3 regions of the Mesorhizobium sp. CNPSo 4670 genome follow, and region 2 is predicted to be linked to each of the others. Evidence: predicted binding sites of a transcription regulator. Region 2 holds the regulator's gene; each other region holds the start of a gene.
The links. The regulator PhoB, encoded in region 2, activates phosphate uptake and scavenging genes when phosphate is short. The targets are predictions, from matches to a motif close to TGTCATNNANCTGTCAT.
Positions count from the first base shown of each region.

Region 1: a site for PhoB is predicted at 4,801-4,817, ahead of AC0ZT5_RS06605 (acid phosphatase). Genes of this name have one in related genera too.
Region 3: a site for PhoB is predicted at 7,449-7,465, ahead of AC0ZT5_RS25460 (PhoX family protein). Genes of this name have one in related genera too.

Region 1 is NZ_JBWJFQ010000003.1:57,714-68,386, reverse strand. It holds gene AC0ZT5_RS06620 (Gfo/Idh/MocA family protein) at 1-606, shown strand, start outside; gene AC0ZT5_RS06615 (putative bifunctional diguanylate cyclase/phosphodiesterase) at 815-3,256, opposite strand; gene AC0ZT5_RS06610 (cytochrome-c peroxidase) at 3,421-4,653, opposite strand; gene AC0ZT5_RS06605 (acid phosphatase) at 4,906-6,444, shown strand; gene AC0ZT5_RS06600 (Lrp/AsnC family transcriptional regulator) at 6,483-6,962, opposite strand; gene AC0ZT5_RS06595 (RBBP9/YdeN family alpha/beta hydrolase) at 7,072-7,611, shown strand; gene AC0ZT5_RS06590 (DUF922 domain-containing Zn-dependent protease) at 7,614-8,210, opposite strand; gene AC0ZT5_RS06585 (hypothetical protein) at 8,320-8,808, shown strand; gene AC0ZT5_RS06580 (GIY-YIG nuclease family protein) at 8,997-9,284, shown strand; gene AC0ZT5_RS06575 (GNAT family N-acetyltransferase) at 9,514-9,966, shown strand; gene AC0ZT5_RS06570 (aminotransferase-like domain-containing protein) at 10,109-10,673, shown strand, end outside.
Region 2 is NZ_JBWJFQ010000005.1:90,998-101,670, forward strand. It holds gene AC0ZT5_RS11265 (CHASE domain-containing protein) at 1-442, opposite strand, end outside; gene AC0ZT5_RS11270 (sigma-70 family RNA polymerase sigma factor) at 597-1,454, opposite strand; gene AC0ZT5_RS11275 (EthD family reductase) at 1,525-1,839, opposite strand; gene AC0ZT5_RS11280 (putative quinol monooxygenase) at 1,874-2,182, opposite strand; gene AC0ZT5_RS11285 (ATP-binding cassette domain-containing protein) at 2,278-3,078, opposite strand; gene AC0ZT5_RS11290 (sugar ABC transporter permease) at 3,093-4,424, opposite strand; gene xylF (D-xylose ABC transporter substrate-binding protein) at 4,574-5,614, opposite strand; gene AC0ZT5_RS11300 (ROK family protein) at 5,970-7,217, shown strand; gene phoB (phosphate regulon transcriptional regulator PhoB) at 7,372-8,061, opposite strand; gene phoU (phosphate signaling complex protein PhoU) at 8,081-8,788, opposite strand; gene pstB (phosphate ABC transporter ATP-binding protein PstB) at 8,814-9,620, opposite strand; gene pstA (phosphate ABC transporter permease PstA) at 9,617-10,468, opposite strand; gene pstC (phosphate ABC transporter permease subunit PstC) at 10,472-10,673, opposite strand, start outside.
Region 3 is NZ_JBWJFQ010000018.1:21,993-32,665, reverse strand. It holds gene AC0ZT5_RS25500 (SulP family inorganic anion transporter) at 24-1,736, opposite strand; gene AC0ZT5_RS25495 (helix-turn-helix domain-containing protein) at 1,804-2,082, opposite strand; gene AC0ZT5_RS25490 (phosphatase PAP2 family protein) at 2,367-3,086, opposite strand; gene AC0ZT5_RS25485 (hypothetical protein) at 3,101-3,442, opposite strand; gene AC0ZT5_RS25480 (sensor histidine kinase) at 3,612-5,003, shown strand; gene AC0ZT5_RS25475 (response regulator) at 5,000-5,662, shown strand; gene AC0ZT5_RS25470 (hypothetical protein) at 5,877-6,392, opposite strand; gene AC0ZT5_RS25465 (hypothetical protein) at 6,708-7,151, opposite strand; gene AC0ZT5_RS25460 (PhoX family protein) at 7,532-9,535, shown strand; gene AC0ZT5_RS25455 (hypothetical protein) at 9,667-9,891, shown strand; gene AC0ZT5_RS25450 (flavin-containing monooxygenase) at 9,883-10,673, opposite strand, start outside.

The DNA.
Region 1 (10,673 bases), on a different contig from region 2:
CAGAGCTGGCTGGTGTCGAAATTCTGGGGCGACTGGCAGAACGATCCGAAATGGCTCTGGCGCCTGTCGCGCGGCCACGGCTCGAATGGCGTGCTCGGCGATGTCGGCATCCACATCCTCGATTTCGCCAGCTATGGTGCGGCTCTCGACATCGACCATGTCTTCTGCCGGCTGCGCGCCTTCGACAAGGCGCCCGGCAACCGCATCGGCGACTACGAACTCGACGCCAATGACAGCTTCGCCATGACGCTGGATTTCTCCAACGGCGCCTTCGGTGTCGTGCACGCCAGCCGCTGGGCGACCGGCCATCTCAACGAACTGCGCCTGCGCATCTATGGCGACAAGGGTGCCATCGAGGTGGTGCACAATCTCGACGGCTCGCTGCTCAAGGCCTGCGTGGGCGAGAATGTCGAGAACGCCAAATGGGAAGAGCTCGACGCCGGCTCGGTGCCAACCAACTACCAGCGTTTCGTCGACGCCGTCACCAGCGGCGTACAGAGCGAACCCAGCTTCCGCCACGCCGCTGGCCTGCAAAAGGTGCTCGACCTCGCGGTGGTGTCGGACGAGAAGCGGGCGGAGCTGAAGGCGAATGCCGACACGCAATAGGATGTGTTGATATTCAGGTGATGCCGACCTGCAAACGACGGTTCCCTGCGCTTCCGGTGGCTCACGTACTTTAAGTACGCTCCGCTCCGGTTCTCGGAAACCACCTTGTTTGGTCGCTTCGCGCCCGTCTTCGACTCCGGCTCAGCCTGACCTGAATCTCAACACACTCCTAGAACCGGTTGGCGCTTCACGGCCCCGTTGGTGCTCCCTACGCGGTCAAGGCGCCTCGCTGTTCGGGCTGTTCGAAAAGCGTATGAAGCTCGGATGCCGGCATTGGACGGCCAAAGAACCAGCCCTGGACATCCGTGCAGCCATTCTCCCTGACCAGCCTGAACTGGTCCTCGGTCTCGACGCCTTCTGCGGTTGTGGTCATGCCGAGCGTGCTGCCGAGTTCGGCGACGGCCTTCACGATTGCCCGGCTTTCGCTGCTCTCGCACATTAGGCTGACGAAGCTGCGGTCGATCTTGATGCGGTTAAACGGGAACGACCTGAGATAGCTCAGCGAGGAATAGCCGGTGCCGAAATCGTCCATGGCTATGCTGACGCCGAGGTCGCGCAGGCTGTGCAGCGTCGTTATCGTGTTTTCATTGTGCGCCAGCAGCACCGACTCGGTGATCTCCAGTTCGAGCCGTGACGGCAGCAGATTCGAAGCCGCGAGCGCCGCGGCAACCTGAAGCGGCAGCCCCTGCTGTTTGAACTGGGCGGGCGAGAGATTGACCGCGACCTTGACGGGCAGGGGCCATTTGGCGGCGTCGGCGCAAGCACGCTGCATGATCCACTCGCCAAGCGTGTCGATGACGCCCGTCTCCTCGGCCATCGGGATAAATTCTGACGGCGGCAGCAGGCCGAGGCGCGGATGGTTCCATCGCACCAGGGCTTCGAAGCCGGTGAGTTTCGAGGTCTTTGCGTCGTGCAGCGGTTGATAATACACGACGAACTGCTCGTTTGTGACGCCGAGAGCCAGTTCGGATTCGAGTTGGCGGCGCTCCTGCAGTCTTGCGTCCATTCCCGGCTCGAACGACCTGCAGGTCCCGCGGCCTTCCATCTTGGCTTTGTACAAGGCAAGGTCGGCATTGCGGATGAGGATTTCCGAACTTTGTCCGTCGTCCGGGAAGACAGCGATGCCGATGCTGCTGCCGATGTTGATCTTGTGGCCCTGGATCAAAAACTCGCCGGCCAAAGCGTGAATGACCCGGCTCGCCAGCACACCCGCCTCTTCGTCGCCATCGATCAGGAGCTGGAGGATGACGAACTCGTCGCCTCCGGTTCTCGCGACCATGGCGGTTTCACCCGCCTGCTGCTTCAGGCGCCTCGCCACCGCACCGAGAACCTCATCGCCGACCGGATGGCCGAGTGTGTCATTGACCGGTTTGAAACGGTCGAGATCGACGCAATGGACGGCCAGCTTCTCTCCATCCCTGAGGCTTCTCAGCGCCTCGTCCATCGTGTCGGCCAGGAGGCCCCGGTTGGGCAGGCCGGTGAGAATGTCATGCGTGGCAAGGTGCTGGATCTCGGCGGTGCGTTCCTCGACCCGCCTCTCCAAAGTCTCGGCGGCATCGGTCTGCATCATCATCGTGCGCCCGATCGCATACCAGCAGGCCAGCGCCAGAAGCGTGACCACCGCGACCGCCGCATAACCGGCCAGTTCGAATTGCCGCACGGACAGGGCGTCCATGTTGCTGTCGTATCTGCTGTTGGGAAAACCGGCCCAGAGACGCCAGGCGCTTCTGGGATCGTTGAGCGAGAGCGGGATGACTTCGGAATAGATCAGATTGGGATCGGCCGCCGTGAAGGCACGAGAATCCGCCGCGAGGGCCGTCGACATCTTGTGCTGGTCGGATTCAAATCCGTAGCCTGAGTTGACGATGACATAATCGCTGCTCGGCAACAGTTTCCTCAGCGCCGAGGTGAGCATGATTGCCGAGACGGAGCCGCGCAGGCTGCCATCCTGGCCGAAGACCGGGACCGAAAGGATGAAACCGGAGCGATCCGCGTCATTGCCGGTGTGGATGAAATCGGTGTTGTCGCAAGTGATGAGCTCCTTCGTGCCGATGATCGGCACATTCAGCCCGTCAATGGCGCTCGAATTCGGATAGTTCGCCTTCAGCCAGGCGAGCTGTTTGGCCAGTTCCTGGTACTCATAGGTCTCGACCTCTTCGGCGGGCCGGGTCAGCGCGTTCTCGTCAAGCTTTGCGGACTTTGCGCCTGCTGCGTCGGACCGCGCCCTGGCATTCACGATCAGCTGGTCGAACTGGAGGATCGGCTCCTCGAGCTTTCCGGTCACGGCATCGAAGCGGTCGGGGTCGAAATCCAGCGGCAGGAAGTAGACCTCGGAAATGGAGACGTTGTTGGCGAGGTTGTTGTAGATCTGCTGGATTGTCGCGCGGCCCTCGTCGCCGAGGTTGGTGCCATGCCGGTCGAGGTTTCGGACGCTTGGCAGGTAGCTCAGCGTTCGCACATTCTCGTAGACGGCCCGCAAGGCGTCTTCGACCGTCTTGGCCGTTGTCCTGGCTGCCGCCTGGGAGTTCTCGATGTAGCGTTCCTTGGCAAGCGCGAAGTTCCGCTGGGCGTCGATATGCAAGGCCGCCAGCATCGCTGCGCCGGTCACAAGGATCACAACAAATCCGACTGCTCGCCAGAATGCGTTCATCGGCGTCCCACCATCAATTGGTAAGGGATACCCCAGAGCAGTTTAGGAAGCGCTAATGAGGAAGTGCTATTGCAAATGTCGGTCCTTGCTGCCCCAGCGCCGCCGACAAGACCCAGAAACCTGTTTTGCGGGTTCGAGACTGGCCTGCGCAAGGCTAGGGGGGATCATTTCGCCGGCACCGCCTCGCCCTGCTGATCCGCATCGGTCAGCGTTTGCAGGAAGGCGACGATGTCGTCGATTTCGGGGTCGGTCAGCGCCGGCTTGTCGCCCGGCTTCTTGCCAAAGGGCGGGTCCTGGTTGAGGTTGGCCCAATAAGCCTTTGGAAAATCGTCATTTTTCCTGATCGTGCCGTCGGCATTCTTGGGATACCAGTGGCCTGGATCACTGTCGCGGCTGGCATAGAAGGCGACCGCGTCGCGCAGCGTGTGGAAATAGCCATTGTGGAAGAAGCTTTTGCGCAGCGCGACATTGCGCAGCGTCGGCGTGCGAAACAGGCCGCAATAATCAGCCCGGCCATGGAAGTCGGTGCGCAGCGGCCCGCAGAGGCCGAGATCGAAATAGGCGGGGTCGGCATTGGCCGGGATGGCCAGGTTGCGCGGTACGGCGACGGCGATCAGGCCGAAATCGGTGAACTGCGGCGGCTCGCCGTCATTGGCGGGTTCGCTCAGGTGGCAGCTGGCGCAATTGCCCTTGGCCTCGCCTTCGAACAGCGCGCGGCCGCGCAATTCCTGCGCCGACAGCGTCGCCTTGCCGGCGAGGAAGGCGTCGTAGCGGCTGGAGTAGGGATAGAAGTCGGCGGCGCTCTGTTCAAAGGTGCCGAGCGCCTCGGCGGCGGCGTCGAAGGCGTCGTCTGGATGATCGAACACGGTGTCGCCGAAGGCTGCCTTGAATTCATCGGCATAGGCCGACCTGCGCAATCCGGCGGTGACGGCGGCGGCATCCTTGTTGGCCATCTCGAATGGCGACAGCAGGGGGATCTTGGCCTGGTCGCGGCCGCCGTCGGCGCGGCCGTCCCAGGTCAGGCCGCCGGTCGGGCCGTTGTCGACGCTTTCGTCGCCTTCATCCTCGGAATCGTAGAAATGCTCGGTGAAGGCGGGCACCGCCTGGAGGTAACGCAGCGACGGTACGGCGCGCAGTCCGGGCTGGTTCAGCTTCGGCCCGCCCATCTCGACCGGTGCGGCCGAGATCGGGCCGAAGGCATGGTGCGGATCATGGCAGGACGAGCAGGATTGTTTGCCTGAAGCCGACAGCGACGGGTCGAAGAACATCTTGCGGCCAAGCGCTGTCAGCGCTTGCACCCGCGCGAAGGCATCCGCGCGCGACATCGGTCCGGGATGGACGCTGCCGCTTCCGGCGCTGACGGCGTTGCCGGGCAGGATCGTGGCGAGGCCAAACATCGATGCCGCGGCGGTCGCGGACATCAGGCCTTTCCATCGTCTTGCCGTCATAAGGTTCAGCCCGGTTTGTTCCGGAATTAGGTCCGCACTGCAACGGATTGATGACCGGTCCACCCGCTCACGCAACCGTGTTCGGATGGGCGATAAATGTCACAAAGGTGACAAGGCATCGACCTAGCGTTTGCAGCCATGGCTCGTCGCCCCGAGCCATGCACTGCCCTCTAGCCATCACCCTAGCCATGAGGACCTCCCATGACGCGGTTCACGCTTTTCACCTCGCTTTGCCTGACCGGCACGGCGCTGGCCTCGATTCCGGCTACAGCCATCGCCGCCCCTCCCGGCTATGACAAGATCGACACGGTCGTCGTCATCTATGCCGAAAACCGCAGCTTCGATAATCTCTATGGCGGCTTCCCCGGCGCCAACGGCCTGGCCAACCTTTCGGCCGGCCAGGTGCGCCAGCTCGACCGCGACGGCAAGCCGCTGGCCGAACTGCCGCCGGCCTGGGGCGGCCTGACCGCCAAGGGGGTGACGCCGCCGGTGACCGAGGCGCAGTCGGCGCATCTCAGCAACGCCAGCTTCGCCATCGACGACGCCAGCGGCTTCAACGAGAAGACCTCCGTCATCACGCGCGACCTCTGGCACCGTTTCTATCAGGAGCAGATGCAGATCGATGGCGGGAAGAACGACATGTTCGTCGCCTGGGCCGATTCCGGCGGCCTGGTGATGGGCCATTATGACGGCTCGGTGCTGCCGATGTGGGTGGTGGCGAAGAAATACGTTTTGGCCGACAATTTCTTCCAGGGCGCCTTCGGCGGCTCCTTCCTCAACCACATCATGCTCGCCTGCGCCTGCGTGCCGGTCTATCCCCACGCCGACACCAGCCCGGTGAAGGGACAGATCGCCGTGGTCGATGCCGATGGCACGACGCTGAAGGTCGCCGACAACTCGCCGGCCTCGGCACTCGGCGGCGCGCCGAAATTCGTCAATGACGGCGCCATCACCCCAGACTTTTACGCCGTCAATACCATGCAGCCGCCTTATCAGCCGAGCGCCAACAAGCCGGCCGAAGGCGGCGACAAGGCACTTGCCGATCCGGCGCAGCCGACCACGTTGCCGCCGCAGCACGACATCACTATTGGCGATCTATTGTCGCTGAAGGGCGTCAGCTGGGCCTGGTACTCCGGCGCCTGGCAGGCAGCGCTCGACGGCAAGAACGCGACGCCGGTGCCGAACTTCCAGTTCCATCACCAGCCATTCAACTATTTCGCGGCTTACGCGCCCGGCACGGCCGCGCGGGCCGAACATCTTAGGGATGGCGGCCTCGACGGGGCCGAATTCATCAAGGCGATCGACGACGGCAAGCTGCCGGCGGTGAGTTTCTACAAGCCGCAAGGCAATCTCAACGAGCATGGCGGCTACGCCGATGTGGCGAGCGGCGACCAGCATCTCGCCGACGTCGTCTCGCACCTGGAGAAAAGCCCGCAATGGAGCCATATGCTGGTGGTCGTCACCTATGACGAGAATGGCGGGTTCTGGGACCATGTCGCGCCACCGAAGGCCGACCGCTGGGGGCCGGGCAACCGCATCCCGGCCTTCATCATCTCGCCGTATGCGAAGATGGGCACGGTCGACCACACCCAATACGACACGACGTCGATCCTGCGCTTCATCACTGCGCGCTACGATTTGCCGGTTCTGCCCGGCATCGTCGCCCGCGACAAGGCGCTGCGCAACAACGACCAGCCGCCGATCGGCGATTTGAGCGCGGCTCTCGATCTCAGCCGCTAGGGCAGCTCAGGACCTCGGTACGGCTCGATCTCATTGCTCTAGCCGCCTGATCTCCGGATCAGGTCGCGGCCGATCGGCTTTGGCGGCTCGCTGCGCAGCACCAGCGCCGTGGTGACAGCGCCGTGGCGGGCCACCGCGTCGACGATGGTTTCAAGCTGCGCCGGCGAGGGGACGACCACTTTCAGGACGAAGCAGTCCTCGCCGGTCAGCCGGTGCACCTCGGTGATCTGCGGCATCTCGGCGAACTGCTTCAGGCAGGGCCGGATGTGCTCATGCGTGGTGCGCACCCGGATGATCGCCATCATGCCGAGGCCAAGTGCGGCCGGGTCGATCACCGCGGTGTAACCGGCTATGATGCCGCGCTCCTCCAACCGTTTCACCCGCTCGGAGGTCGCCGGCTGCGACAGGCCGACCCGGCGGCCGAGCTCGGACATGCCGATGCGGCCGTTTTCCTGCATGGCTTCGACAATGGCGATATCGGTCGGGTCGAGCGGCGCGCGTTCATCGTTGTTTTTCATAGCCACCTTGAATCCATCGGAAATGCCGCGACTTTTCCGATGATTTCTCATTCCCGGGATTGTGGCAAGACGCCACCATGCTCCTATTAAGAGATAGGAGCAAGGTGACATGACGCATTTCATCATCCTGCCAGGCAGCGGCGGTTCGGGCCCGGCGCACTGGCAATCCCGTTGGGAAAGCGCCAATCCAGCGATGCGGCGGTTCCAGCCGTCGAGCTGGGACCTGCCGGATTTCACCGACTGGCTGGCGGCGCTGGAGGCTGCCGTGATCGAGGCGCCCGAGCCGCCGGTGCTGGTCGCGCACAGCCTGTCCTGTCTGCTGATCGCGCATTGGCAGAAGATCTCGCGGCGCCCGGTCAAGGCGGCCTTGCTGGTCGGTGTTCCCGATCCGACGGCGGCCGTCTTCCCGGCCTACGGCATGGCCTTTGCCAAAATTCCCGAGGGCCGGCTGCGCTTTGCCTCGCTGGTGGTGACCAGCACCAACGATCCCTATGGTGCGCCGGACTATGCCGAGGCGAGGGCGAAGCAGTGGGGCAGCGGCATGGCCGTCATTGGCGCGTTCGGCCACATCAATGCGCAGAGTGGCCTGGGCGACTGGCCGGAAGGTTTTGCGCTTCTCGACGGTCTGGTTTCGGAGGCTCGAGGCTAGCGTCAGCCGCCATTCACCAGAGCAAGGATGAGTTTTTGCAGATTGCCGCCCTGGCCGAGTTCGATGCGGTCGAAATCGCGGCTGGCCTGCCGCTGTGCCTGAGACAGTTCGGACAGGCGCTTCGTCATCTCGGTGCGGATCTTGCTGCATTTGGGATCATCGGCGACGCTGAGGCCGACGGTCGCCGCCTCGATCTTGCGCACCATGTCGACGATGGTGGCGCCATGCACTTTTTCGTGGGCGCTGACGCCGGCGATGAAAACCTCCCAGTTCTTCTGGATTGCTGGCGGCAGCGGCGAGGAGGGGCTGGGCAAGGTGTAGGTGATGATGAGCTTCGGCCGCGCCGAGACCAGCACGCAGGCTCCGGCCCGCGCCTGATAGTCCCTGGTCCAGGTCAGCTTGAAATTGGTATGGGCGATGGCGCGGGCAATGCCGACCTTCGGTCCGTTGTCGCCGATTGCGCGATAGAGCTCCGGCCCGGACTGGCCTGATATGGCGTAGGTCTCGACCTTCTCGACCGGCTTCCAGTCGGCATGGGCGGCGAGCGGCAAGGCCAGCAGGGCGGCCAGCGACAGACACAGACGAACACAGGCTCTCAACACCGCTCTCCGCACAATCAGGACTGGACGCCGCGACGGGCGATGCCACGGAACCGCTTTTCCTATAGAATGCCGATGGGTGCGGCCGCAAATGCCTGAGGGGGAAGTCATGAGATATCTGATCGTCGCGGGTATGGTGGCGGCCTTGCAGGCCGTACAGCCGGCGTTGGCCGCGTCCTGCGGCGGCTGGAGCGCTGAGATGGAGGAGGACGAGGGCGGCAGCGTGCTGACCGCCTCGGTCTGCGGCGGGCCGAAAGGCGATGCGCATCTGATGCTGGCCTGTTTCGACACGCCGGTGCTGAGCTACGACCTCGGCGCCACCGGCCAGCAGCTGGAGCCCGGCATTAGCGGCGCGTTCGACTTCAAGGCCGACGGCAAGACGGTAACCAAGACGCTGCAGCTCGAAGCCATGTACAACTACTTCGTGGTGAACCTGGCCAAAGCCGATCCGCTGCTCGACTTGCTGCGCGGGAAAGGCGATGTGCTGGTCGGTGCCGCCAAATACGGCCAGACCAGTTTCCCGCTGAAGGGCTCGAGCGCGGCAATAGGCAAGGTGCTGGCGCAGTGCGGCAAGGCTAAGCCTGGGGATGCGGATTGATAGTGGGGCTGGAGGCGCATTGGCTCCGACATCTGCGATTGGCCTTCAGACCCCAAACCTTTGTCATCCTAGGGCGGAGCAGGAGCGAAGCGACGTCGCGGAGACCCTAGGATCCATGCCGTGACGCTGGCCGAAGAATGCAACGGATCAGGATGTTCAGCTGAAGAATTGCCCGGTAGCCTTGGCCTATGACCGGCTATGTTTACATGACTGCAAGCCAGAAGGGCGGCACCATCTATATCGGTGTTACCAACGATCTCGGCCGCCGCATGCCAGAACACAAATCCGGCGAGGGTTCGCGTTTCACCAGCCGCTACGGCGTGCAGCGGCTGGTCTGGTACGAAGAATATTTCGATATCACCGATGCCATCCAGCGCGAGAAATCGCTGAAGCGCTGGTCTAGTCAATGGAAGATCGAACTGATCGAAAAGGCCAATCCGGAGTGGTTCGAGCTGTTTCGTGGCACGGGATGGTAGGGCGCTCGATCTTGGACCGCTTTGGTCCGTCGCAGGCGTCACGGCATGGATCCTAGGGTCTTCGCGACGTCGCTTCGCTCCTGCTCCGCCCTAGGATGACGAAGGGAGGGTGCTACCGACGCACTCTTTCGTTTTTCGGACGTGCTTCGGGGCGCGCTATGCCTTCTCCCCTAGGGGAGAAGGAGAGCCCGCTTGCCGCCACCAGCACTGCGCCGTAAGTCATGCAACCATGATCGAATTCCGCCGAGCGCAAGCGTCAGACGTCCCCGCGATCGTCGCCATGCTGGCCGACGATCCGCTGGGCGCCGGCCGTGAGGACGCCACGCTGCCGCTGGCGCGCGGTTATGTCGATGCCTTCAATGCCATCGACGCCGATCCCAATCAGCTGCTGGCGGTGGCCGTGGACGGCGGCGAGGTGATCGGCACGTTGCAGATCACCTTTCTTGCCGGCCTCTCGCGCAGGGGCGCCTGGCGCGGGCAGATCGAGGCGGTCCGCATCGCCAGCCACCGGCGTTCAGGCGGCATCGGCAGGCAGATGTTCGAATGGGCGATCGGAGAATGCCGGGCGCGCGGCTGCAGCCTGGTCCAGCTCACCACCGACAGGTCGCGCGCGGACGCGCACCGCTTCTACGAGGATCTTGGCTTCACCGGCAGCCATCTCGGCTACAAGAAGGCCTTGTGATGCTAGGCACGGTTCCGGGCCGGCGCCAACTGGCGTATAGCGGAAGGCTGTCAGGCTCTATTCAAATTGCCGGGGAGGGGTGATATAGGTCAGCCAGGTTGACCTATATCAAAATTGTCGCGGGAGGCGCGCCTTGACCTTGATGAATCTGCTGGCTTCGCGCGCGTCGCGCATGAAGGCGTCCGAAATCCGCGAATTGCTGAAGCTGCTCGACCAGCCCGACATCATCTCGTTTGCCGGCGGCATTCCCGATCCGGCGCTGTTTCCGGCCGAAGCGATCCGCGACGCCTATGCCTCGGTGCTCGGCGGCGGCGAGGCGGCTGCGGCGCTGCAGTACCAGGTCTCGGAAGGCTATCTGCCGTTGCGGCGCTGGCTGGCCGGGCAGATGGGCAAGCTCGGCGTCGCCTGCGACGAGGCCAATATCTTCATCACCTCCGGCTCGCAGCAGGCGCTCGACTATCTCGGCAAACTGTTCCTGTCGCCGGGCGATACCGCGCTGGTGACATGGCCGACCTATCTCGGCGCGCTGCAGGCGTTCAACGCCTATGAGCCGCGCTACGAGCGGCTGACGGTGGAAGGCGGCAACATGACGCCGGCGGCCTATCGCACGGCCGCAGCAGCCAATGGTGGCAAGGTCAAGTTCGCCTATCTGGTGCCGGATTTCGCCAACCCGACTGGCCAAACCTTGAACCGCCAGCAGCGCGAGG
Region 2 (10,673 bases):
CCTGGTTGGATGGATCCAGTGGCTCGAACATCACGATGGGCGTGCGCCAGGGTTGCGTGGTGTCCGGATAGATCGGATGGCTGACACCAAGGTCGTGCAGCATGTCGCGTTCGACCGCCGCCTCGTCCCCCGTCCTCACCAGCCTGAGAAAGCCGATACCGCGCAAGCCGGCGAAATTGTTGTCGACATCGAGCGCGTTGAAGAACGCCTTGAACTCGTTCTGCGAGATATCGCCGTTGCGGGCATCGAACAGGGCCTGCGTCGACCGCAGCAGCGACAGATGCAGGTCGATGCGGCTCTCGATCCGGTTGAGCGCGTCGTCGGCCGTCGCTTCGAATTTGATACGGGCAGCTTCCTGCGTGGCGAAATAGGCAAACCCCGCCATCGTCATGCTGATCAGCGCAACGGCGATGAACGCGACGATTGGAAAAAGCTTCTTCAACGGATGATGCGGTCCATGGGCAATGTCGGACCTTTATGGGCAAGTCGATGTGCCAACACAATGGCAACGCCAAGCCATCATGACAGCTGGCACATCACATGACCGGCAACCAGCGGCCGGGCACGGCTCGTCCGGCCAAGTGGTACTGTAGACGCTAGTCCAGCCGCACCCAATCTGTGGCTTCGAGCACATAGGGAGCGAACAAGAAATCGCGGATCTCGATGATCCGGCTTTCCGACCAGTCGATCAGGACAAAATGCGCAGGTCTTTCCATCCGGCCGGTGCTGTCGAAGACCAGCATAGCCGGCTTTCCTTCGACAGCGCCGAGGGCGAACCGCCATTTCGTCTCTTGCGCATAGCGCGTGAAATAGATGCCGATTTTGTCGCGCCCCTCCAGTTGGATCCGGTTCACCAGATCGAGCTTCACGTCGTCGGCAAGCATGACGCGGATTGCGTCGAAATCGCCGCTCCGGAACAGATGGACATAAGCGGCGATCTTGCGCCGGTCCGAATCAGACATCAGCGGCAGCCTTGTGTCTTCGGGCGTCTGTGCGAAAAGCCGCAGCGCAGCGCGCCCGCGCTGAAGCGCCGATTTTGCGGCTGTCGGAGAGCACCCTGCGATGCTTGCGATCTCGTCGACCGAATGACCCAGAACATCCTTGAGGATCACCGCGCAGCGCTGAAGTTCGGGCAGCCGCAGAAACGTCTGAAAGCTGACCGCAACGATGTCCGCCTCGGGTATGGGTGCCGCTTCGACGTCTTCGGTAAGCGGGACGACCGTGTTCCGGGATTTGGCGCGCAGGAAATCGAGGCTCGCATTGTGGGCGATGCGGAACAGCCAGCCCTCGAGGTTATCCACTCCGGCGCCCTTGGCTCGCGCGTGAAGGGCCTTGACGAGGGTGTCCTGCAATACATCCTCGCCATTGACCGCCGATCCCGTCATGCGCGCGCAGTAGCGGTGAAGGCGTGGCCGCAGCGCTTTCAGACGATCCTCGAATTCGTTCGCGTTCATGTATCTAGACCTACCGCGCCTGCGCGCTCTTTCGTCGTCATTTTACCCGAGACGAACAAAGGAGGAGGGTTCAAACTTCCCTGTTGTCGAAAAGGAACATTTGAACACCCGAGTCATCAGGCGCAAAAAGGCGGCGATCCGCCCCGGCCGCTTGTCCCTCCGCGCTTGCAAACGCCTTTTCGATCGCCGCAAGGTCGTCGAAATGCAGCGTTCCGATCCGATGAACGTTGGAGGGTCCTACCGGCGTTGCGATAGGGCCATTGCTGACTTCGTACTTCCTGAGGCCCGGAAGCTTCTTGGCGAGAGGCACGTGGATTTCGAAGTAATGCCGGTCAAACGCCTCGACGTTCTCCGGTGTCCGGTAAATCACAACCATCCGAGACATTGCGGTTCTCCTTTGTTGCTTGTGTGACCCAACCTTACTTGTGTGTTTCGCTCAACACCTCCGAGCCCATGATCGAGTCCAGGCTCGCCAGCTCCAGGATCTTCGGGAAATAGGCTTTCATGCGCGGATCGCTGCGCATCGCCTCGACGGCTGCCGGGGTCTCCCACTCGGAGTAGATGACGACGCCAGCGCCGTCTTTTGCAGCGATCAGCCGGGTCGTCTTCCAGCCGCGGAGCGTGCGGATCACCGTGTCGGTGTTCTGCTTCAAGAGCGCGATCAGCGCATCCTGCTTCCCGGGTTCGACCTTAAGCAGATTGATCAAGATGACGGACTCGTCGGACATGGCATGTCTCCTTCTGTTTGGACACACCAAGGACGATCCGACGGGAAGAAACGGATCGAGACGTGGAAAGATTTTTTGGAAGATACGCTGGAGTTCTAGGCGGCGATCTTCAGGGCGCCTGGCCCGGGAATGGCGCCGGGCGGGCATTTGCCCAGAATGATCATGCCGAGCACTTCGTCCTGGGTCACATCGGTGGTGCGCGCGGTGCCGACAACCTGGCCGTTCTTCATGACGCAGACCCGGTCTGCAAGCTCGAACACGTCGTGGATGTCGTGGCTGATCAGGAAGATGCCGATGCCGTCGGACTTGAGCTGCTTGACCAGTTCGCCGACCTGCGCCGTTTCCTGCGGACCAAGTGCCGCCGTCGGCTCGTCCATGATCAGGATGCGCGCATTGAACAGGATCGCGCGCGCGATCGCCACCGACTGCCGCTGACCGCCAGACAGCTTGATCACCGGCTCCTTGAAGCGCTGGAAGCGGGGATTGAGCCGGCCCATCACCTTGCGCGCCTCGGCCTCCATGGCAACGTCGTCGAGTGTGCCCCAGGCGGTCATCAGTTCCCGGCCGAGGAACAAATTGGCGGCGGCATCGACATTGTCGGCCAAAGCCAGCGTCTGGTAGATCGTCTCGATGCCGTATTTCTTGGCGTCGCGCGGGTTGGAGATCGATGCCTCCTCGCCGTTGACGAAGATATGGCCCGCGTCGCGCTTGTAGGCGCCGGACAGTATCTTGATCAGCGTCGACTTGCCGGCGCCGTTGTGGCCGAGCAGCGCCACGACCTCACCGGGGAACAGATCGATCGAGGCGTCGTCGACGGCGCGGATGCCGCCAAAGGCGATCGAGATGTTCCTCATGTCGATCAGCGCGGTGGTTGCGGGAGCGGTTTTATCTGACATATCCTTGTCCTCCCCTAAACGCGCTTGCGATAGACGGTATCGAGCCAGACCGCGACGACGAGCACTGCGCCGACGACGATGCTCTGCAGCGGCGAGTCGATGCCGAGCAGCACCATGCCGGACTGCAGCGACTGCATCAGCAGCGCGCCGAGCATGGCGCCGAGCACCGTTCCGGAGCCGCCGGCAAGCGAGGTGCCGCCGATGACGGCGGCGGCGATCACCAGCAGCTCGTCCAACGTGCCCAGCGCATTGGTCGACGCGTTGAGGCGGGCCGACGAGATCGCCGCGCTGATCGCGGCCAGTACGCCCATGATCATGAACACCTTCATGGTCACCCAGCGCGTGTTGATGCCGGCGAGATTGGCGGCCTCCGGATTGCCGCCGATGGCAAAGACATAGCGGCCGAAACGGGTGCGCTTGGTGATGAAGGTCATGACGATGCCGACCGCGACCGCCATCAGCACCGGTATCGCGATGCCATGGGCGATGAACAGCCCGCCTTCGGGAATGGTGATGCCGTTCTGCTGTGCATACTGGCGCACGATGCCGATTGGCCATGGATAGGAATTGGCGATCCAGACGGCCCCAAGGATGGCAGCGCAACTGACCACACCGAGAAAGGTTTCCGCCCACACGGGGCGCAGTGGAAAGTTGAACCGTTTGCGCTGCGACCGGCCGTTGAGCAACGCGAAAGCGACAGCCACGCAAGCAACGATGCCGATGATCCAGCTGGCGGTGGCGCCGATCGAGCCTCGCGGTCCGCCGCCCATCAGCTGGAATGTAGCGTCGAGTGGCGCGACCGTGCGCCCGTTGGTGATCAGCCATGCCATGCCGCGCCAGACCAACAAACCGCCCAGCGTCACGATGAAGGCAGGAACTTCGAGATAGGCGATGATGAAGCCCTGGAAGGCGCCGATCACAAGACCGAGCACCACGCCGACGACCAGTGCGATGATCCAGAGCCAGGGATTTCCAAGCTGGAAGCCGATGACGCGAATGAGGAATTCGGCTTGCGCCACACCCATGATCATACCGATCACGCCTTCGACGGAACCAACCGAAAGGTCGATGTTGCGCATGACGATGACCAGCACCATGCCGGTCGCCATGATCGCGACCGAGGAAGTCTGCACCGACAGGTTCCAGAGATTGCGCGGCGTCAGAAAAAGTCCGCCCGACAGGATATGAATGCCGACCCAGATGACCAGCAACGCACCGACCATGCCAAGCATGCGCGTATCGAGTTCGGTTGCCTTGAGGAAGCGTCCGACGGCGCTCAATTCGGACGCACGCGCCCGGTCTGCGGGCGCATTCGCGGCAGGCGTGTTAGAGGCCGTGTCGGTCATGAAGTCCTCCCACCGGTTTGCCGTCTGGCGCGGATGCCGGAAACACGATGCTATTTGCTTTCCGCGATCATTTGAAGCGGAATGCCCCTTGAGAAACGCCGCGGCCCAGGGGCCGCGGCGCTGAGATCGAACCGGGATCCCGTTCGGTTTTAGTTGCAGGCCGCGACGGTGCCGGCGGCGACGCCTGCACAGACTTCGTCCTTCTTGATCCAGCCGGCGTCGATGACGACGTTGAGATTGTCCTTGGTGATCGCGATCGGGGTCAGGAACAGCGAGTTGGTCTCGTTGCCGCCGGGCGTGGTGAACTTCACGGCGTTCGGGATCTTGTCCAGGGCAGTGCCAGCGGCCAGCTGCGAGGCGATCTCGGCAGCGTTCTTGCCGAGTTCGCGTGCGTCCTTCCACACCGACACGGTCTGTGTGCCGAGTGCAACGCGGTTCAGTGCGGCATGGTCGCCGTCCTGGCCGGACACCGGAACCGATCCTGCCAGCCCTTGCGCCGTGAGAGCGGCGACGACGCCGCCGGCGGTGCCGTCATTGGCTGCCACCACGGCATCGACCTTGTTGTCGTTGGCGGTGAGGAACTGTTCCATGTTCTTCTGGGCATTGGCGGGCAGCCAGCCATCCGTATAGGCTTCGCCGACATTCTTGATCTTGCCGCTATCGATGGCTGCCTTGAGCACTTCCATGGAGCCGGCGAACAGGAAATCGGCATTCGGATCGGCGCCCGAGCCCTTGATGAAGACGTAGTTGCCTTCCGGCTTGACCTTGAACACTTCGCGGGCCTGCATGCGGCCGACTTCCTTGTTGTCGAAGGTCAGGTAGAACACGTTCTTGTTCTCGATCAGCCGGTCATAGCCGACGACCGGAATGCCTTCGTCCAGTGCCTTCTGGACCGCCGGGCCGATGGCCGAGGCATCCTGCGCCAGGACGATCAGCGCGTTGGCGCCTTGCGAAATCAGGCTCTCGACGTCGGTGAGCTGCTTGCCCGGATTGGACTGCGCATCAGCGGAAATGTATTTGTCACCAGCCGCCTCGATGGCCTTCTTCATCGCCGCTTCGTCGGTCTTCCAGCGCTCTTCCTGGAAGTTGGACCACGAAACGCCGATGACCTTGTCCTTCGCCTGCGCGACCGACACCAGCGTCAGCGACATGGCGACACCCGCCAGGATGGCGGCTGTGAATTTTTTCATAATATCCTCCCTGCGCCGCGTATGGCGCGACCAAACTGACCCGTAGGCCGGCACAGAGGCTCTATTTTTTCGAGCCTCGAAAAAATAGTGATCCAACGCCCGAACGCTGTCAACATCGATTCTGATGGATTTTGACGTCTCTCCAAGTTTTTTTCGAGCTCCGGAATAAATAATGACATGATGGTGGGGTTCTGCCAGAATTTGGCTTGGCGCATGTCGCCCCAAAAGTGCGCAGTGGTTTTGGGGCAACGACACGCGCAGAAACAAGTGCCTGAAGCGCGTCGCGTTTTCAGGCTTCGCTGATGGCCTTCGGGAGGCACGAAAGGCTGCAGCGACCGGGAGGATGTGAAAAAGCATGTCGGTCGGAATCCGCCACGACGATCTGCGCCGCCGCAACCGGGCGATGGTGATTGCGGCCGTGCGCCGCGCCGGACAGCCGTCCCGCACCGAGATCGCCGCGACCACGGGCCTCAGCCATTCGACCATATCGGCGATCTCCTCCGACCTCATCGGCGAAGGCATCCTGACTGAGAGCAAGCCGAGCGAGGCCGGCTCGCTCAAACGCGGCCGGCCGCAGGTCGGCCTCGGCCTCAATCCGGAAGCGGCGGCGGTGATGACCGTGGTGTTGTCGCTGAACTTCCTCTCGGTCGCCGTCATCGACTATGCCGGCCAGGTGATCGCCGAGGAACAGCGCCGGCTGGACACGCTGACCATGTCGCGCGACGCGCTGGTCGGTGAATGCGTTGCCATCGTACGCCGTCGTCTCGAAGACCCCGACCTCGACGTCCGCAGTGTCGCCCGCATCGCGCTGGCGATCCAGGGCATCACCGACACGCGTGCCCGCGCCATGCTGTGGTCACCGATCACGCCGCACACCGATATCGCCTTCGCCGACATACTCGAGGACGAGTTCGGCATCCCCGCCACCATGGAGAACGACTGCAATATGATGGCGATCGCGTTGCGCTGGCGCGACCCTGATCGCTACCGCGACGACTTCATCGCCATCCTGTTGTCGCACGGCATCGGCATGGGCCTGGTGTTGAAGGGCGAGTTGTTCACTGGCACTCATTCCTCAGGCGGCGAGTTCGGCCATATGATCCATCGGCCGCACGGCGCGCTGTGCCGCTGTGGTCGGCGGGGCTGCGTCGAGGCCTATGCCGGCAACTATGCCATCTGGCGGAACGCAAGGCAGATGAGCGAGGACGCGGAACCGGTGGCCGATGTCAGTGACGCCGACATGCGCGCCCTGGCGAGCGCGGCCCGCGAAAGGGATGGACCCGAGCGCGAGGCCTATCGCAAGGCCGGCGAGGCACTCGGCTACGGTCTCGGCAGCCTGTTCGCGCTGATCGATCCGGCGCCCGTCGCCATGGTCGGTGTCAGCGCCGCCGCCTTCGACCTGATCGAGCCGGCATTGCGCGAGGCGATTGCGCAGACCGCCGGCGGCCAGCATTCGCAATCGATTTCCTTCGACACCGAACCGAACGAACTGCCACTGATCCGCGAAGGCTGCGCGACGCGGGCGCTGACCTTCGTAGACCAGGAGATTTTCGCGCCCGGCACGCAGGCGAGATCCGGCCTCGGCGGCAAGAACGTTGCGTGAATAACGCGTCGGGATGTGTTGAGATTCAGGTTAGGCCGAGTCGAGAATGGCGGGTTCCGAGAACCGGAACGGAGCGGACATTTGGATCCGTGAGTACCGGAAGCGCTGGAAACTGCCGTTCGCAGGCAGGCATCACCTGAATATCAGCATATCCCTAATCTTCCCGGATTGCGTAGCCCGCCCCACGAATGGTGCGGATGACATCGGGCATGCGGCCATTGTTGACCGCCTTGCGCAGCCGGCCGACATGCACGTCGACCGTGCGTTCGTCGATGTAGATCGTCTCGCCCCAGACATTGTCGAGCAGCTGGCTGCGCGAGAACACACGGCCGGGATGGCGCATCATGAATTCGAGCAGGCGGAATTCGGTCGGTCCGAGCCGAATCTCGCTCTTCTTGCGATAGACCCTGTGCGATTCACGATCGAGCACGATGTCGCCGACCTTGAGCACGCTGGACAGCACTTCCGGCTTGGCGCGGCGCAGCAGCGCCTTGACCCTGGCCATGAACTCCGGCGTCGAGAACGGCTTGACCAGATAATCGTCGGCGCCGGTCGAGAGGCCGCGCACACGATCGCTTTCCTCGCCACGCGCGGTCAGCATGATGATCGGCAGCCGCTCGGTCTCGGGACGCATCCTTAGCCGGCGGCAGAGTTCGATTCCGGAAACCGCCGGCACCATCCAGTCCAGCACCAGAAGGTCGGGGACGTTCTCCTGCAGCCGGATCTCGGCCTCGTCGCCGCGCGTCACCACCTCGACCTGGTAGCCCTCGGACTCCAGATTGTAGCGGAGCAGCACACCCAGCGGCTCCTCATCCTCCACCACCATGATTCGTGGCGCGATCATCGACTGGTCACCCCTGCCGTCATGCCGCCGGCGCGGACATTGCCGTCTCGTCCTGCTTCGGACGATTGGCGGGCAGCTGCGTACCGGTCAAAACATAATACGCATTTTCCGCGATGTTGGTGACGTGATCGCCGATGCGTTCGAGGTTCTTGGCGCAGAACAACAGATGCGTGCAGGCGGTGATGTTGCGCGGGTCTTCCATCATGTAGGTCAGGAGTTCGCGGAACACGGAGGTGTATTTGACGTCGATGCGCTCGTCGTCGGCGCGCAGCTTCGCCAAAGCCGCCGCGTCGCGCGCCGTATATTCCTCGATGACGCCCTGCACCTGGATCAGCACCAGCTGCGCCATTGCGTCGATGGAGTGCGACAGGTCGCGTGGGGTGACGCTGAGGCCGACGGTGCCGACGCGCTTGGCGATGTTCTTGGCAAGGTCGCCGATACGCTCGAGGTCGCCGGCCATGCGGATCGAACCGACGACATGGCGCAGATCGTCGGCCATCGGCTGACGCTTGGCGATCAGTGTGATGGCGCGGTCGTCGAGTTCACGCTGGCGCGCATCCATGATCGCATCGTCGGAGACGACGCGCTGCGCCAGGGCGTTGTCGGAATTCAACAGCGCCTTGGTGGCGCCGCCGACCATCGAGCCGGCGAGGTCGCCCATGTCGCGGATCAGCCTGCTGATCTGTCCGAGATCCTCGTCGAAAGAAGCCACTGTGTGTTCGCCCATGATCTTAGTCCTCGTATGCCTGAGCTCAGCCGAAGCGGCCGGTGATGTAGTCCTGCGTGCGCTTCTCGCGGGGCGACGTGAAGATCTTCTCGGTGCGGTCGAACTCGACCAGTTCGCCCAGATACATGAAGGCCGTCTGCTTCGACACGCGCGCCGCCTGCTGCATGTTGTGGGTGACGATGACGATCGTGTAGTCGGCTTGCAACTCGTCGATCAGCTCTTCGATCTTGGCGGTCGACAGCGGGTCAAGCGCCGAGGCCGGCTCGTCGAGCAGGATGACTTCCGGCTTCACCGCCACGGTGCGGGCGATGCAGAGTCGCTGCTGCTGGCCGCCTGAGAGGCTGAGGCCGCTGGCGTTGAGCTTGTCCTTGACTTCGGTCCACAGTGCGGCGCGCTTCAGCGCCTGCTCGACACGGCCGTCCATCTCGGACTTGCTGATCTTCTCGTAGAGCCTGACGCCGAAGGCGATGTTTTCATAGATCGACATCGGGAACGGCGTCGGTTTCTGGAACACCATGCCGATCTTGGTCCGCAGCAGGTTGAGGTCCTGCGAGCGGTCGAGAACGTTCTGCCCGTCGAGCAGCACCTGGCCCTCGGCCGTCTGCTTGGGATAGAGCTCGTAGATGCGATTGAAGACGCGCAGCAGCGTCGACTTCCCGCAGCCCGAAGGTCCGATGAAGGCGGTGACGCTGCGCTCGGGCAGCGACAGCGTGATGTCCTTCAGCGCCTTGCTCTGGCCGTAGTAGAAGTTGAGGTTCTTGACCTCGATCTTGGCCTTGCCGGCAATTGCCTCGGCGGCGATCGTCATGTCTGGAGACAACATCTGGCTCATTTGTCCTCTCTGCGTCCGGTCAGGCTGCGAGCAAAGATGCTGAGCGCGAGAACCGTCAATGTGATGATGAGTGCACCGGTCCAGGCCAGTTGCTGCCATTCCTCGTAAGGGCTGAGAGCGAACTGGAAGATGGTCACTGGCAGGCTGGCCATCGGCGCGTTGAGATTGCTCGACCAGAACTGGTTGTTGAGCGCTGTAAAGAGCAGCGGCGCCGTCTCGCCGGAGATACGGGCGATCGACAGCAATATGCCGGTGACGATGCCTGAAAGGGCGGCGCGGTAAGCGACCGACTTGATGACCACCCAGCGCGGCGCGCCGATCGCGGTGCCGGCCTCGCGCAACGCGTTCGGCACCAGGTTGAGCATGTCCTCGGTGGTGCGAACGACGACCGGGATGACCAGGATGGCAAGCGCGACAGCGCCGGCGATCGCCGAGAAATGCCCCATCGGCCGGACCATCAGTTCGTAGACGAAAAGGCCGATGATGATCGACGGCGCCGACAAAAGGATGTCATTGATGAAGCGCACCACGGTGGTGAGCTTCGAAAAGCGTCCGTATTCGGCCATGTAGGTGCCGGCCAGCACGCCGATCGGTGTACCGACGACGACGCCGATAATGGTCATCACGATGCTGCCGTAGATGGCGTTGAGCAGGCCGCCGGCATCGCCGGGCGGCGGCGTCATTTCGGTGAACACCGCAAGATTGACGCCGGACAGGCCCTTGTAGAGCAGCGCGCCGAGGATGAGCGCCAGCCAGGCAAGTCCGATGCCCGCGGCGGCGACGCACAGCGTCATCATCACGGAATTCTTCCTCTTGCGGCTCTGATGAAGCGATGTGGCTGTCGACATCGGTCAGGCTCCCGTGCGGGCGTCAATGCGCATCAGCATGTAGCGTGCGATGGCGAGGATCAGGAAGGTGATGACGAACAGGATCAGGCCGAGCGCTACCAGCGAAGAGGTGTAGAGATCGCCGACGGCTTCGGTGAATTCGTTGGCGATGGTCGCGGAGATCGTCGTTGCCGGCGCGAACAGCGAGGTGCTGATGCGGTGCGCG
Region 3 (10,673 bases), on a different contig from region 2:
AATCACGACCAGTACTGCGTCTCTCATTTTCCGTTCAGCTGCGCCCGCGCATCCCGGATCGAGGCGGCGTAGGTCACCAGCGGCCGCTTGACGCCGTGGTTGATCAGCATGCGCCGTGTCTGCGGCGAGGCGCCCGATATGATGAAGCGGACACCGGCGCGCCTGGCCTTGTGGGCGGCGCCCTCGATGACATTGGCCGCGGTCGAATCGAGGAACGGCACGGCCGAGCAGTCGAGGATGAAATTTCTGCGCTGGTCGGAGATGCGGTCGAGCACGGTGCCGACAGTCGATGCGGCGCCAAAGAAGAACGCGCCCGAGATCCGGTAGACGACGGTGTCGACGTCGCTTGCCTCGCTGGCATCATAGGCGCTGCCGCTGCTGTCGGCGACATCCTCCTGCACCAGCGGCAAGTCCGCCTCGACCGCGATCGACTTGGCCATGCGGTCGATGAACAGGATCGACCCCAGCACGAAGCCGACGACGATGCCTTCGGTCAAGTCGCGGAAGACGACGAGCAGGAAGGTCACCATCAGCACCAGCGCGTCGCCGCGCGACGCGCGCAGCAGCGTGGCGAAAGCCTGCTTCTCGAACATGTTCCAGCACACCACCGCCAGCACGCCGGCAAGGGCGGCAAGCGGGATGTAGCTGGCGAGCGGCGCGGCCACCAGCATCAGCGCAAGCAGGATGGCGGAGTGGATTATGCCAGAAATCGGCCCATGCGCGCCGGCCCGCACGTTGGTCGCCGTGCGGGCGATGGTGCCGGTGGCGCAGATGCCGCCAAACAGGGCCGAGGCGATGTTGGCGAAGCCTTGCGCCACCAGCTCACAGTTGGAACGGTGCCGCCGCCCGGTCATGCCGTCGGCGACGACCGCCGACAGCAGCGATTCGATCGCGCCGAGCAGGGCAAAGGCAATGGCATCCGGCAGCACCTCAATCATCCTGCCCAGGCTGACCGGCGGCAAGGCAGGCATTTGCAGGCTGCGCGGGATGCCGCCGAAGCGGGTGCCTATCGTCTCCGCCGGCAGTGCAAACAGCGCCACCACAAGCGACGCCAGGCCGATGGCGATGAGCATGGCGGGCCATGTCGGCCGCCAGCGCTTCAGGCCGGCGATGGTGACGATGGTCAACACCGCCACGAAGGTCGCGGCGAGGTTGATGGTGCCGGCCGCCTCACCGATCGCCATCAGCTTCGGCACCAGCGGTCCCGGCTCCTTGCCGGTAAGTTTCAGTCCGAACAGTTCGACGATCTGGCCTGAAAAGATGATGACGGCGATGCCGGCGGTGAAGCCGACCGTCACCGGATAGGGGATGAACTTGATGTAGGTGCCGAGGCGGAGATAGCCGATGGCAAGCAGGAAAACGCCGGCCATCATGGTCGCCAGCAACAGCCCGTCGACGCCGACCCGGGCCACTGTTGCTGCCACCAGCACGATGAAGGCGCCGGCGGGCCCACCGATCTGGAAGCGGCTGCCGCCGAGCGCCGAAATGATGAACCCGCCGATGATCGAGGTGTAGAGGCCACGCTCCGGCGTCACGCCCGAGGCAATCGCGATCGCCATCGACAGTGGCAACGCGACGATGGCGACGGTCAGGCCGGACATGAAGTCGGCCTTGAACTGCGGCAGATGGTAGCCCTCGCGCCAGACCGTAACCAGCTTTGGCGTGAACAATTCCGAAAATGTCGGCTTTGTCGACCTCTGGCCCGGTTGATGCACTGCCCGCTGCGCCTGATCCATGGACTGGTTTCCGCTCCAGAAGGCGGCGGGATCGTCGGCAGGACTGTCGGCGGTCGCCGTCGCGACTTTATGCCGGCTCAGCCTTTGAATCCGGCGGCACGACAGGCTTGAGGCGCACGCCCCTGCCGCCGCGCTCGCTGGTCTGGTTCTCGCCGATCAGCTCCACCCCGGCTTCATCGAGAGCCTGGATGACCTTCATCAGCGTATCGACCACGCCCCTGACCACACCGTCGCTCGCCTCCATGCGCTGGATGGTCGGAAGCGAAACGCCGGCGCGTTCGGCGAGCGACTTCTGATCGATGCCGGCCAGCGCCCTTGCGGCGCGCATCTGCGCGGCAGTGATCATCGGCCGAAATCCCCGTCTGAGTCTGCGGCTATAGCGTATAATACCATCATTGTGATGTTTCAAGCATCAATATGAATGTTTGAGACGTAAGCGCTTGCCTGTCCATTTTGTCGGATACTTCCTCGGGATTTCGAGCTAGGGTCTTCCATCTGGGCAGGGGGTGACGCGGTTGAGTCTTTTCAGGACGTTCATGACATCGGCATGCTTGCTGTCGGTGGTTCTTTTGCTGGCAGGCTGCGGACATGGGCTGATCAACCGACTGATTTGATTTCTGCTCGGGGCCGTCAATCCGCAATTTCGCTTTCGCCGTTCAGGCGGCCGTCCGCACCCCGCTGCAACGCGCGGGCCGCCAACCAGCACAGCATTGCCCAGGTGAAGCCGGCGCACCAGCCGGCCAGCACATCCGACGGCCAGTGGACCCCGAGATAGATGCGGCTGACGCCGACCAGCAGCGTCGTCAGCACGGCAAGCGACAACACATAGATCTTCGTCACCCGGCCCGGCAGGAAGCTCGCGGCCAGCGAGCCGAGCGTGAGATATGTCACCGCCGACAGCATGGCGTGACCGCTCGGAAAGGACAGCGAGGTCTCGTTGACCAGATGCGAAACGAGCTCGGGCCGCGGCCGGTCGACTTCGACCTTGAGCAGGGTCGACAGCGCCTGGCCGCCCGCCACCGCGACGAAGACGAGCAGCGCGGTGGCCGGCCGGCGGATCAACAGCAGATAGACGATCGTCGCCGCCGTGATCAGCACCAGCACGGCCGAGCTGCCGAGGCTGGTGATGTCGCGCATGGCGCCTTCCAGCCAAAGCGGGCCGATCGGCACACCCGGTTGGCCCGGCTGGCGGAAGGCGAGCAGGATTTCGGTGTCGAAAGCGTGCGGCGTGGTGGCCCGCGCCACCTCCATCAACTCCTCGAACCCCCACAGGCAGCCGGCGATGACCAGGCCAGCCAGCAGCACCGGGAATTCGACCCGGTTCAGCAGTGCATTCGCGGCGTTCTTCATCGGCAACTGGCCCGTTACAACCGCCCTTGCAGATAGGGCCCGAGCGTGATCAGCGCCACGGCGGCGATCGCCAGCACGATGCCGGTCGCCTGCAACGTGTTGACGCGCTCGCCGAAGAACATCAGGGCGACGACATTCACCGAGACCAGCTGGATGACGGCCGAGAGGCTGAACGACACCGACATGCCGAATTCGCGGATCAGCCGCAGCATGACCAGATTGCCCAGCGAATAGAGCGCCAGCGTCAACAGGATCTTGCCCAGGCTCGGCGCCATGCCCCATTGCTTGGCCGCCATCGCCGCCAGCAGGAAGATCACCGTCGAAAAACCAAGCTGCAGCAACCCCGAAAAACTCAACGTCCTGTCCCCTCTCGAAGCGGATCGAGCCGCGTGTATCGCGGACTTGTTTCCGAAGCGCGCCGGGACGTCAAGCGACGTTGATCAAACGAAGGCCTTGGCAACGGCAAGATGGAAGCTCAAAGTGCCGGGATCGCCCAGCCTGTCGATTGAAGGGCGGTCGGGGGCCATGATTCGCATTCTGCAAAACTTGTTGCGACGCTGGAGCGAGCTTTCTCTCGCACTGCAATTCCTCGTTGCCGGCGGCTTTGGCCTTCTGGCTGTCATGCTGGTGGTGGGCGCCTGGGTGACGACACAGATCCGGGACGGCGTCATCCGCAATTCAGCTGCCACGACGGCGCTCTATGTCGACAGCGTGATTGCGCCGCTGCTGCCCGACCTGCGCAAGAGCCAGGAACTCAGCGATAGCGTCAAACAAGCGCTCGATGAGACGCTCGGCCAGGGCGCGCTCGGCAAGCGCATCGTATCGTTCAGGCTCTGGCGCCGTGACGGCATGGTTCTCTATGCGAAGGAGGCGGGTTTGATCGGTCACCGCTTCGATCTGAGCCCCGGGCTGCGTTCCGCCTTCCAGGGCAATGTCGTCGCCCAGTTCGATACGTTCGACGAGAACGAAAGCCAGGCGGAGGCGATCGGCTTGCCGTTACTCGAGATCTACAATCCCGTGCGCGAGCCGTGGTCCGGCGAAGTGGTGGCCGTCACAGAATTCTATGAGGTCGCCGACGACTTCAAAACCACCCTGGCTTCCGCTCTGCTGTCAAGCTGGCTGATCGTGGCCGGCGCGACCCTGGCGGCATTTGTGCTCCTGTCCGGCATCGTGCTGCGCGGCAGCCGCACCATCGACGATCAGCGCGGGGCGCTGCGCCGCCAGGTGTCGGAGCTGCAGGGCCTGGTGGCGCAAAACAACGCCTTGCGGGTCCGCGTGCAGCGGGCGTCCCGCCGCGCCACCGCGCTCAATGAAAGATACCTGCGCCGCATCGGCGCCGACCTCCATGACGGTCCGGCCCAACTCGTCGCGCTGGCGGCGCTGCGCATGGACAGTCCGGTGTTTTCCGGCGATGGCCATTCGAGCGAAAGCCGCTCGACCGAGGTTGCGATGATCCGCAAGACGCTGGAGGATGCGATGCGCGAAATACGCGGTATCTGCACCGGCCTCGTCCTGCCGCAGATCGAGACGGCTGCCACAACGGACATCCTGCGCCTGGCCGTCAACGAACACGAGATGAGGACGGGGACGTCGGTGACACTCACGCTGGCCGGGCACTTGCCAGAACCCGGCGCCTCCGAGAAGATCAGCATCTATCGTTTCGTGCAGGAAGGGTTGAACAATGCCTATCGCCACGGGCGAGGCAAGGATCAGGCGGTGAGTGCGGGGATGAAAGGCAGCAGGCTTTTCGTTGAAGTCTCGGACGGCGGGCCAGGCTTCGATCCGGCACGCGTCGAGGGCCTCGGGCTCGCCGGACTCAGAGAGCGGGTCGAAAGCATTGGCGGCCAGTTCGAAACCTTGACCGGGCCGCACGGCACGCGATTGGTGATCCGCCTATCGGTCGAGGAGCAAGCATGATCGGCGCCATTCGCATTGCCATTATCGACGACCATCCCCTCTTTCGCGAGGGCGTGACGCGCAGCCTGACGGAAATCGGAGGCTTCGAGATGGTGGGCGAGGGCGCCACGGCGCAGGATGCCGAACGCATCGTCTCGACCGTACGGCCGGACATTCTGCTGCTCGATATCTCCATGCCGGGCGGTGGTCTGACCGCGGTTGCAAGCATCCTCGCCAGCCATCCCGCCCAGAAGATCGTCATGCTGACCGTTTCGGAGGCCAATGCCGACGTGACCAGGGCCCTGAACGCCGGGGTGCGTGGCTATGTCCTCAAGGGCGTCGGGTCGCGCGCACTCGCCGACATCCTGCACAGTGTGGCGGCCGGGGAAAGCTATCTTTCGCCGACGCTGTCGGCCCGCCTGCTTTCGGATCTCCAGTCCCTGCAGCCGACCGACGGCATAGTGGACCGGCTGCGGCAACTCACCGAGCGACAGGCAGAAATTCTGCGACTGGTGGCTGAGGGCCTAAGCAACAAGGAAGTTGCCTTGCGGCTGGAGTTGCAGGAGAAGACCGTCAAGCATCACATGACCGGCGTGCTGTCGAAGCTCAATGTGCGAAACCGCACCGAAGCAGCCTTGATGATGCGTGAGTCGCGCGACCGGGACCGGAACCATTCGTAGAGGCTTCGGCCATCCCGAGAGCGGCTCACCGTTTCACGGAAACGCCGAACAGCTATGTCTGGTGACGCGCTTTAAGTCTTTGTTTTTATGCATGTCGTTGCCTCCGCTTCTGGGCGACACGCATCAGCCGGAAACCGGGTGGCAAAAGAGAGGTCACCTCCGCCGGGGGCGGCGGAGGTGACGTGTGAAGCCGGCTGTTGCCTGTTGGCCAACTTCACAACGCTTTGAGGCGGCTGAAATCCGCCGGCGTGGCTCCGCGATCGATGATCGTGCGCCCGAGCGAATCCTCCATCCTGAAACGGCCATTCTCGATCTTTTCCATTATGCCGTCGGGATGCTGGACCGTGATCGTCTTGCCCTCCACGTCGACTTCGTCACCGTTGGCGTTGACATGACGACCGTTGCCATTTTCGTTCTGCCCCTGGTTGGATTTGGAGTTGCCGCTGGCGGTTCCGCTATTTCCTTTGCCGTTTCCGTTTCCGCCGCTATTGCCGCTGTTTCCGTTTCCGTTGCCGCCGCTGTTGCCACCGTTTCCGCCGCCGCCACCACCATTACCACCGCCACCGCCATTGCCGCCGCCACCGCCGCCCTTGCCGGCCTGTGCGCTAGCGGCGTGGATTCCAGGAGCGGAGCCCTGGAGGTCAATCTGATAGGGAGCGATGGTCAGCGCCAGCGCGGCCGCCGATCTGAGCGCCAGCCGGCAACAACGGGTCGTGATCGATCTATGCATGGTGATCTCCGTCGATTGAGCTGGCGTGCCACCGTCGACGTTGGAGTTGCACCAGCATCGCCGAAAGAAAAGATACCCGAAAGCCGTATCCGACCGTTGCGCTTGTCACCCAGGACCTTTGCAAGCGCAAGATTGGACTAAAGTCCCAAGCTTGTGCTAATATATGCCTTGTATGGACGGCGGCGACCGCCATCGCCGACTGGAAGCTGGCTTACCTGATGCCGCCGAACATCAAGTCACCTCCGCCGGGGGCGGCGGAGGTGACTTGTCAAACTGGTCGTTCCCCGGTTGACCTGCTTCACAGGGCGTTCTGCTTCACAAAGCCCGAAGACGACTGATGTCGTTTGCCGTCGCCGGACGTTCGACAATCGTGCGGCCGAGTGCATCCTTCATCTGGAACCGGCCGTTCTCGATCTCTTCCGTGATGCCGTCGGGATGCTGGACCTCGATTTTGTTGCCGTCCACTTCGACCCTGTCGCCGGTTTTCGCATTGACGTGATCTCCATCATCGTCTTGACCTTTGCCGACCCCTGAATTGCCGGCTGCGCCGTGATCGTCGCCGGCGCCATTGTCTCCGCCAGCGTTTCCGGAGTTACCGTTTCCGTTGCTGCCGTTGCTGCTCCCGCCACTCCCGCCGCTGCCGTTTCCACCGCCGCCGCCACTGCCATGTCCGCCATCCTTCGCATGCGCGCTTGCGGCAACGATGACGGGACCAGAGCCGTGGAAAGCGAGTTGATAGGGGGCGATGGCCAGCGCCAATGCCGAGGTCGCCCTCAGCGCCAGCCAGCAACAGCGGGTCGCGATCGATCTGCGCATCCTGGTCTCCTCTTCGATCAGGCCGGCGGATTTCAGGCCGGCGGATTTCACCGCCAGCGTTTTCGCAAGGGAACCACCATCGCCGACATGGCGGCCTAGCGTAACCGGCCCACGACCGATGCGGTGCCGCCAAGGGACCTTTGCCGGGCCTGACAAGGGACCTTTGTCCTAACGCTAAGTGCTGATCGCAGGGTGCTTAGCCGACGTCTCAGAAAGCTGTCGCGGCTGAAAGGCTTTTGATGTCACGAAAATGTGATCAGGTGACTATAAGGGGTTGAAGAGGCAACACGCTCCAGCCACCCGCAAAGCCAGAGGCAAGCCAGATGACCGAACACCGCTCCCCCGACGCCAAATTCCGCACCAGCCTGCTCGAGGAAAACGCCGGCCCGGCCACCAATCCCACCGACAACCGCACCATGGGCGAGATCATCGCCGCGCGGTTCTCGCGCCGTGGTTTCCTGAAAGGCTCGCTGGCCGTCTCGGCCATCGCCGCCACCGTCAGCCCGCTGGCGCTGGTCAGCGCCGACCAGGCCCGGGCCGCCGAAGGCTCCGCCTTCGCGTTCGACGAACTGGAGGCCGGCATCGACGACAAGCATCATGTCGCGCCGGGCTACGACGCCGATGTGCTGTTGCGCTGGGGCGATCCGCTGTTTGCCGATTCGCCGGAGTTCGACCCGACGAAGCAGTCGGCGCAGGCGCAGGCAAAACAGTTCGGCTACAACAACGACTATGTCGGCTACATCGCGATCGACGGCTCGGCCGAACACGGCCTGCTGGTCGTCAACCACGAATACACCAACCCGCATCTTATGTTCCCGGGCATCGTCAAGATCGTCGAGAAGGACGGCAAGAAGACGGCCGACGTCGCGCCGCTCAGCAAGGAACAGGTCGATGTCGAGATGGCGGCGCATGGCGGCACCATCGTCGAGATCCGCAAGGACGGCGGCAAATGGCAAGTGGTGCGCGACGGCAAGCTCAACCGCCGCATTACTTCCAACACCGAAATGGCGCTGTCCGGCCCGGTGGCCGGCCATGACCGCGTCAAGACCAATGCCGACCCGTCCGGCACGAAGGTTTTGGGCACCTTCAACAATTGCGCCGGCGGCGTCACGCCGTGGGGCACCTATGTGATGGCCGAGGAGAACATCCACGGCTATTTCTCCGGCGAATTGCCCGAGGGCCACAAGGAAGCCGCCAATTACAAGCGCCTCGGCATTCCCGAAGGCGCCTATGAATGGGCGGCGCACTATGACCGCTTCGACCTGGCCAAGGAGCCGAACGAGGCCAACCGTTTCGGCTGGATCGTCGAAGTCGACGTCAACGATCCGACCTCGACGCCGCGAAAGCGCACCGCCATGGGCCGCTTCAAGCACGAGGGCGCCGAATCGATCGTCGCCAAGGATGGCCGCGTCGTCTTCTATCTCGGCGACGACGAGCGCTTCGACTATGCCTACAAGTTCGTCACCAAGGCGGCCTTCAATCCGAACGATCGCGCGACCAACAAGGATCTGCTCGACGACGGCACGCTGCATGTCGCCAAATTCGCCGAAGACGGCTCGGTCGAATGGCTGCCGATCGTCTTCGGCCAGGGTCCGCTGACTGCCGAAAACGGCTTTGCCAGCCAGGCCGACGTGCTGATCGAGACACGACGCGCCGCTGACCTGCTCGGCGCCACCAAGATGGACCGCCCAGAGGACATCCAGCCCAATGGCGTCAACGGCAAGGTCTATGTCATGCTGACCAACAATTCGAAGCGCAAGGCCGACCAGGTCGACGCCGCCAACCCGCGCGCCGAAAACGCTTTCGGCCACATCATCGAGATCGCCGAGGACGGCGGCGATTTCACTGCCACCAAGGGCAAGTGGGAAGTGCTTCTGAAATGCGGCGATCCGGCGGTGGCCGATGTCGGTGCCACCTTCTCGACTGCGACGACGGCCAATGGCTGGTTCGGCATGCCGGACAATTGCGCGGTCGATTCAGCCGGACGCCTGTGGGTCGCCACCGACGGCCAGAGCCCAAAGACCACCGGCCGCACCGATGGGCTGTGGGCGGTCGACACCGAAGGCTCGGCGCGGGCAACCTCGAAACTGTTCTTCCGCGTTCCGATCGGCGCCGAAATGTGTGGCCCGCTGTTCGCCCCTGACGATCAGACCGCCTTTGTCGCCGTCCAGCATCCGGGCGACGGGGGCGAGGACTGGGAAGCGTTCGGCCGCCCATCCTACTATGAGGACCTGTCGACGCGCTGGCCCGACTTCAAGCCCGACATGCCAGTGCGGCCGGCGGTCGTCGCCATCACCAAACACGGCGGCGGCAAGATCGCTGTTTGATAACAGGCACTGCAATCCCGGGGAGGGTTTCGGCGAGCCGAAGCCCCTCCCTTTTTACGTCAAATCATTCAAGCCCCGGGAAAGATTGGAAATTTACACATGGCGCCCTAGGTCATTACCAGGAGATTGCCATGCCGAAGTCCGTTTATGACCGTGGCCTGCTCAAACCTGCCGAAGTCGCCACCTTGCAACGTGTGTTCGACGAAGCCTGCCGGCGCCGCGAAGCGCATCCCGAATCGGCCGAGGCGCGCGAACTGGCTCTCACCCTGCTGGCGCTACACAATGCCGGCATGGTCGAAGAAGACATGCTGATGGAGGCCGTCGGCTTCCGGAGGCTCGAGCCGAAATCAGCGTGAAGCGCCGTGGGGGGCGCCAGCGGAGTTGGCAATCCGCTTGGTGATCGCCTTGGCCATGATGCCGGCATTGGCGAAGCAGCCGCGAATGCTCGGCCGCATGCCGGTGAACCACAGGCCGGGCCATCTAGAATCGGCTTGCCCGCCGTTGAAAAGCGGAACGCCCTTTTTGTCGAGAACGCCGAGCTTGCCGACCATAGGCTCCAGGCCGGTGCGGTAGCCTGTCGCGGCAATGACGATGTCGGGATGGATCAGGCTGCCATTGGCCAGGATCACGCCGTCGCGGGCGAATTCCCGTATCGCCGGCACCACAACGATCTTGCCGGCCTTGATGGCGCTGACGGCGCCGTCATCGGCGGCGATCGCGGTGTAGTCCGAGGTCAGCCGGCTGGCGCCACCCGAAGGCGCGGGCGGCATGCCGAATTTGGTCAGGTCGCCGAAAACCAGGCGCTGCGTCGCCGCCATCACCGCATCGGCGACCCGCAAGGGCAAGCGCGCCATGAACGGCGAAAGCCGATGCACGGCGATCTTGCCGATCCGCTTGGGCAGCAGCGCGGGACCGTTGCGGGCCGACAGCCAGATGGCGGCCGTGTTTATGCCGGCCAGATGATTGAGCGTATCGAAGCCCGAATTGCCGGCGCCGACGACCAGCACTTTCTTGCCGGCATAGTCCCGCGCGTCGCCGAAATCCGCCGCGTGGATGATGCGGCCGGCAAAACCCTTCATGCCTTTCCATTCGGGAAAGAAGGGCTGCCTGTCGCGGCCGGTGGCGATGACGACATGGC